2 regions of the Virgibacillus siamensis genome follow, and region 1 is predicted to be linked to the other one. Evidence: predicted binding sites of a transcription regulator. Region 1 holds the regulator's gene; the other holds the start of a gene.
What was found. The regulator NrdR, encoded in region 1, represses ribonucleotide reductase genes. The targets are predictions, from matches to a motif close to AACACNATATATNGTGTT.
Positions count from the first base shown of each region.

Region 2: B1K71_RS11200 (vitamin B12-dependent ribonucleotide reductase) is a predicted target of NrdR. The motif match lies at 818-835, and genes of this name have one in related genera.

Region 1 covers NZ_FUIH01000007.1:1,703,773-1,707,283, forward strand. Annotated here, with positions in the region: gene B1K71_RS12410 (replication initiation and membrane attachment family protein) at 1-788, opposite strand, end outside; gene nrdR (transcriptional regulator NrdR) at 810-1,289, opposite strand; gene B1K71_RS12420 (cytosolic protein) at 1,317-1,709, opposite strand; gene B1K71_RS12425 (glyceraldehyde-3-phosphate dehydrogenase) at 1,861-2,892, opposite strand; gene coaE (dephospho-CoA kinase) at 3,004-3,511, opposite strand, start outside.
Region 2 covers NZ_FUIH01000007.1:1,475,490-1,479,000, reverse strand. Annotated here, with positions in the region: gene gcvPB (aminomethyl-transferring glycine dehydrogenase subunit GcvPB) at 1-111, shown strand, start outside; gene B1K71_RS11205 (rhodanese-like domain-containing protein) at 171-536, opposite strand; gene B1K71_RS11200 (vitamin B12-dependent ribonucleotide reductase) at 923-3,487, shown strand.

The DNA.
Region 1 (3,511 bases):
TTCCGATGTCTGCTTTTGAACAGATCATGACACGCCTGCTTAAATTCATTATGATGAAGCAAATTTTCATCGGTCAACGCCCATAAAATGGCCTTTTCTGTATCAAGTCCTGTTAGATCGTACAATACCATCATTTGCGTAATCAGCTTCTTATTGTCCGGTGTCAGTACCTTTTTCACAGGAATCATTTTTCGCTGAAGCATTTGTTCAATCCATGAAAAATCCATTTCAACTCGATTTTGTGCTTCGTCATTAGAGTATTCCACTATAACACCACTGCCAGGTACCGGTTGAAATGTCTGAAATACATCGTGAAAAGAGGCAGTAACATTATTTTCTTTTGTCATTATTTCATCTTGCTGATACGTACGTTTAAGCATTTGAAACTTATCATTATCAATATGGTGATACAATAATTGCTCGAGCATTTCATCCTTAAAAAAAGCCGATGGGGCAAAAGGGCATTGCAGTTCATAAACATATGAATCATGCTCATCAAGGGATTGCTTAAATGTTTTAAGCAATCCGATTCCTTCAAGCTTTAGTCTTGCCCTGTAGATAGTATCCAAAGGCACATTCATATAATTCATTAAAGTATGATGGGTCTGGTTCCCTGTTTCCTGCTGCAGTTCTCTGTCATGCAAAAGTGTCTGATAAAGCATAACCGCTTCTATTCCAATCAGCGGCTGATAAAGATGCGTCAGTGATTTCGCATAATCAACAGGCAATTCACCTTTCAGAAATACATGATAACCTTCAATCGGCAATAACTTTCCAATAACATCCATATGTCTTTCCCTTTCTTTCCATTAGCTGTCTGACCCGGAGTTTTCTTTATCCGTTTTGATTAAGTCTTTAAGTTCATCCAGAAATACACTAATATCCTTGAATTGGCGATAAACAGAAGCGAAACGCACATATGCCACCTCATCAATATGTGAAAGCCGATCCATCACCATTTCACCAATTTGCTTGCTGTCAATTTCTGATACACCTGTATTTCGAAGTTCTTTTTCAACATCAACAGCAATTCCTTCTATTTTTTCCATTGGTACGGGACGTTTTTCACAAGCTTTGATTAATCCTCTGATAAGCTTATCACGGCTGTATTCCTGACGCGCACCATCCTTTTTCACAACAATTAACGGGACCTCTTCAATCCGTTCAAATGTTGTGAAACGAAAACCGCACTCTTCGCATTCTCTGCGCCTGCGAATGGACCGGCCTTCTTCAATTGGTCTGGAATCAAGGACCTTCGTACTTTTATTGTGGCAATTTGAACATCTCATTTCAGTTCAACCCCATTCATATTACATTTACCTGTTTGTTTTTGGAATTACGGGAAGTTCTTTATCAGCCTGGTTGTATAACTGCTGGATCACTTTCGTACTGTAACCCAGATCAAATGGAAAAGCCGATTCTGTCGTCACTGAAAAATCAATGGCTGTCTGATGCGGTCTGACCATGATAACAGTTCCCACAATAAACGCCTTTCTGCCTTTTACAATCGAAGCACTGATTTCCCCGCGTTCTTTGGATATAGCATTTATACGAAACGATTCATTTTTATTAAAAAAAGCTTCAAGTACATTCAATGCTTTGTCTTTTGTTGTCTTATAATAACGTGTTTGAAGCGAAGCATCCGGATGATTCTCGTTTGTTTCAGCATGATTGCTGAAAAATTTCCCCAAATTCTGTCGAAACGCCATTCAGTACACCTCGTCCAATAAATTATGTAACTTTATTTATTTTAACATGTTTTCGCCAATTGGACTAATCGTTTTATCATGGCAAACCAATTGATTGAAATAAAAAAGACCGGCCGCAATTATTGCGGTCAGCCTTTAACATGTACCCGGTTTATGATATCTTTACCTGTTTTTGATGAAGACAGCTGCCTACATATTTCGTCAAATCCAGAACCCGTTTGGAATAGCCCCATTCATTGTCATACCAGGCCAGAACCTTAACCTTCTTATCTTCCATAACCATCGTTGTTAAACCATCAATAATTGCAGAATAATCAGTGGTGGTGTAATCGATTGACACGAGAGGTTCCTCACTGTATTTAATAATTCCTTTCATTTGATTTGCTGAAGCCTTTTTAAATGCTTCATTTACTTTATCAATGGTGACCTCATCTTCAACATCTATCACAAGATCAACCAGGGAAACATTTGGTGTCGGAACCCTTAATGCCATACCATGCAATTTCCCTTTCATATTGGGTAATACCTCTCCCAAAGCTTTTGCAGCTCCAGTTGATGTTGGAATGATAGATTGATTGCATCCCCGGGCACGACGCAGATCTTTATGCGGATTATCCAGATTCTTCTGGTCACTTGTAAATGCGTGAACAGTAGTCATAAGTCCATTTACGATTTTAAAATTCTCATCCAGCACTTTCACAACAGGGGCCAGACAGTTTGTTGTACAGGATGCATTCGACACAACATCATCTTTATCAGGGTTATAAGTTTCTTCATTGACACCCATTACAATTGTGTTGTCTACTTCTTTTCCCGGCGCGGTAATAACTACTTTTCGTGCACCTGCCTCCAGATGCAATCCCGCACTCGCTTTTGTTTTGAATTTACCGGTTGCTTCCACAACCACGTCTATATCAAATTTTTCCCATGGCAGTTTTTCCGGTTCACGTGAACTTACATGATTAATAAATTTCCCATTCACTTCGATACCCTGGTGAAGCGGTTTCACTTCACCGTCAAAAATACCGTGAACACTATCATATTTAATGAGATGTGCAAGTGTTTCTGGAGGATAGCTCGCATTAATTGCAACGACCTCTAGTTGATTATCAGTAATTGCCTGACGAAAAACGATGCGTCCAATTCGTCCAAATCCATTAATTGCAATTCGGGTTTTTTTCATCTGTAGTCCTCCCATATATGTTATACTCTTTTTTGTAATTATCATAAATAGTATAACATATTTCAAGTAAAATGTGCTTAAAAGTTTGTGAAAACAGATAAAAAGCGCCAATTATGATATGGCGCCCCAATTCTTCAATATTTTTTCCAGCTGCAGAAAGGATTCCTCCACTGTTCCATTGTTATCAATAATTGCATCGGCAAGACTCACTTTCTTGTGAATCGGTATTTGTGAATCAATCCGCTGCTTTGCTTCACGTTCAGATGAACCGTCACGTTCCATTAAACGCGTTAATTGTACATCCTCATCAACAGCAACCACAATGGTTTTATCCACAAAATGAGTCAGATTGCTTTCAAACAACAATGGTATATCCAATATGATACACCTTTCACCTGATTCCATGTATGCATCTCGTTTTGAGAGCATTTTTTCCCTGACAGCAGGGTGCACAATTCCGTTTAGTTTCTCTCGCTTTTTTTCGTCGGCAAATATAATGGAACCTAATTTTTTCCGATCCAAAGTATGATTGGCAAATAATACTTTTTCACCGAACGCTTCCACAATCTGTTTATAAGCACTTTCACCCGGCATGACAACTTCTCTCGCTATTTTATCT
Region 2 (3,511 bases), 230 kb from region 1:
AAAAATGATCCTGAGCTTGTTCAAGAGGCACCACACAACACAATTTTGAAGCGGTTGGACGAAACGACAGCTGCAAGAAAACCAGTCTTGCGCTATCAAAAAGAAAATTAAAAAAATGGGCGGGAGTTTTCCCGTCCATTTTTTACAGTTAAGAAAGATTAAATATTGATTTATTTAATCTTTCCTGTCCATTTTTTGAATCCGCCTTTTAGCTGATTTAGATCTTCATACCCTTTTTTATGCAGCAACTGTGCAGCACGCGCTGATCTGGACCCGCTTTGACAATAAAGGTAAACCGGCTTATCTTTCCGCAGTTCCACAAGTCGCTGCCGCATTTGTGTAAGCGGAATGTTCCGTGCCCCAAGGATATGGCCTTTTTTAAATTCCTGCGGTTCGCGGACGTCTATTAATTGGGCTTTACGATATCCTTCACGAAACTGGTCCTCTGTCAGTGTTTTTAAAACGTTTCGCTGGCTGAAATATCTGAACATCAGAAAGCCAAACACAATTACTAAAGCTATTACCAGAAATTCCATTTATGATGCCCCCGTATTTCTCTTATGTGTCATTTCTATTATATGGCTGAACAGACAATTTTTCAAAGTATTTTTTAGCCTAAATGCAATTTTGTCATATTTTGTCGAGCTGGTAACACAAATAAAAATTTTCAACCCACAAAATTGTTATAAATTGCGTATTTATATACCGATAACAAATAAATACTTTGTTTTTAGCGATTTATTGTCTGTTTTCTCGAGTTGACATTTTAACGTAAATTCGATCGAATTCCCATATATAGTACTCGATAAAAAATGTAAGCACAATATATTGTTTTTATGAAGTGGTTTATGATATGTTAATAGCAACAATAGATTTATCAGCTTACATACTGTTTATGAATCTCGATAAAGGGGCGATGGAAATGTCGATTGCTGTAGAAAAAAGCCGAAAAATTAATTTACAGGAACTGAATGAGGATGTCAAGTTATTCCCTCAGGTTCATCCCGTTACAGAAGATATGAAACTGACGCATAAAGGCGTGTCCAGATTGGTCATGCTGGATCGATATGCGTTTAAAGATACCGAAAAGAAAACATTAAAAGAAGGCGACTTTGTCGTACTGACAGTAAAAGCCGATCCTAAATTTCCTGCACGGGGATTAGGATATGTCAAATCAGTTAATTGGTCAACTAAAGAGGCTGAAATTAACGTGGATCCGGAATTTTTATCGGTTCTGGACAACAAGGAAGAAGCCTCAACTGGTATTGTGAAACGTTCCCTGGATGTTATTGATAAGCCACTGGAAGTATTTTATGAGCAGATTGCCAAACGAAATGCAACAGGATTGGCAAATGTTGAAACAACGGAAGAAAAACAAAAAGAGTGGTTTGACAAATTTTATGATGAATTAGGCGGCATGAATTTCATTCCAGCTGGCCGAGTGTTATATGGAGCCGGTGCTGACACGGAAGTAACGTATTTTAATTGCTATGTAATGCCATTCATTCGGGATTCCCGTGAAGGCATTTCAGACCACCGCAAACAAGTAATGGAAATCATGTCTCGTGGCGGCGGTGTAGGTACGAATGGCTCAACATTGAGACCAAGGAATACGTTAGCCAGAGGTGTCAATGGAAAATCATCTGGATCAGTATCATGGCTTGATGATATTGCAAAACTGACCCATCTTGTTGAACAGGGTGGATCAAGACGCGGTGCGCAGATGATTATGCTTGTTGATTCACATCCGGATATTATGGAATTTATTATTTCCAAAATGCAAAATCCAAGAATTCTTCGTTTCTTAATTGAGAATACGGAAGATGAGCAGATAAAACGTCTTGCGCAGGAAAAGCTGAAATTCACCCCGCTTACTGAAACGGAGGCTGATTTGTACCAGGGTATTTTAAACTACCGTTCGATGCCTGGACAAGGCGGTTTTACGAAAGATGCATTTGAAGAGGCGGAACAAAAGCTGCTTACTGGCGGCACTTATACTGTTCATAATCCTGAATTTCTGACAGGTGCGAACATCTCGGTTTGCATAACAAAAGATTTGATGGAAGCAATCGAAAATGATGAAATGTATGAATTACGTTTCCCTGATGTTGAAAATTACACTCCAGAGGAAATGGCTGTGTATAATGAGAAATGGCACGAAATTGGAGATGTTCGGAAATGGGAAGAAATGGGATATGGCGTTCGTGTCTACCGGAGAGTTAAAGCACGCGAACTTTGGAATCTGATTAATATCTGTGCAACCTATTCTGCTGAACCAGGAATTTTCTATATCGATAACGCAAACGATATGACGAATGCCAAGGCTTACGGGGACCAGGTTGTTGCCACAAATCCTTGCGGGGAACAGCCGCTTGCTCCATATTCAGTATGTAATCTTGCAGCAGTAAACTTAGCTGAAATGGCTGATAAAGAAACAGGGCAGGTGAAATTTGAAAAGCTGGAGCAAACTGTAAAAACCGGCGTTCGCATGCAAGATAATGTTATTGATGCAACACCTTATTTCCTAGAAGAAAATAAAAAGCAGGCACTTGGGGAACGCAGGGTTGGCCTTGGTGTTATGGGACTGCATGATCTTCTGATCTATTGTGAGACAGAATATGGATCTTCAGAAGGAAACGAGCTTGTTGATAAAATTTTTGAAACGATTGCGACAACCGCCTACCGTGAATCAATTCAGCTGGCCAAAGAAAAGGGAAGCTTTCCATTTTTAATTGGTTCAACAGATGAAGAGACTAAAACACTGCGGGAGGCATTTATTAACACAGGGTATATGAAAAAGATGCCTGAAGATATCAGGGAAGCTATTTTGCAATACGGTATTCGTAATTCACACCTGCTGACAGTGGCACCGACCGGATCAACCGGGACAATGGTTGGTGTATCAACCGGACTTGAACCTTATTTCTCATTTTCATATTACAGAAGTGGTCGGCTCGGCAAATTTATTGAAGTAAAGGCAGATATTGTGGAAGAATATTTGAAGCGGCATCCGGAACAAGATGCGGATCATCTGCCTAAATTCTTCGTGACAGCAATGGATCTCGCACCGGAGGCTCACGCTGATACACAATGTGTCATCCAGCGTTGGGTGGACAGTTCCATATCCAAAACAGTAAATGCACCTAAAGGATACACGGTTGACCAGGTTGAGAAGGTTTACCGCAGGCTGTACAACGGCGGAGCTAAAGGCGGTACAGTCTATGTTGATGGAAGCCGTGATACACAGGTTCTGACATTGAAAGCTGAAGAAAATTCCTTTGGCGAACAAACAGAATTGTTCGATGAAGATACAGAGAAACCGAAAGTAGTTTTGATGGATACCATTCAGGAACTCGATAAAACAAACGTTACCATTGGATCGGAAGTTGGTGACACGTGTCCAGTGTGCCGAAAAGGCAGTGTGGAAGATATCGGCGGATGCAATACATGTACAAGTTGCGGCGCACAGCTTAAATGTGGCTTATAATAATGGAAAGGAGAGTGGATAACT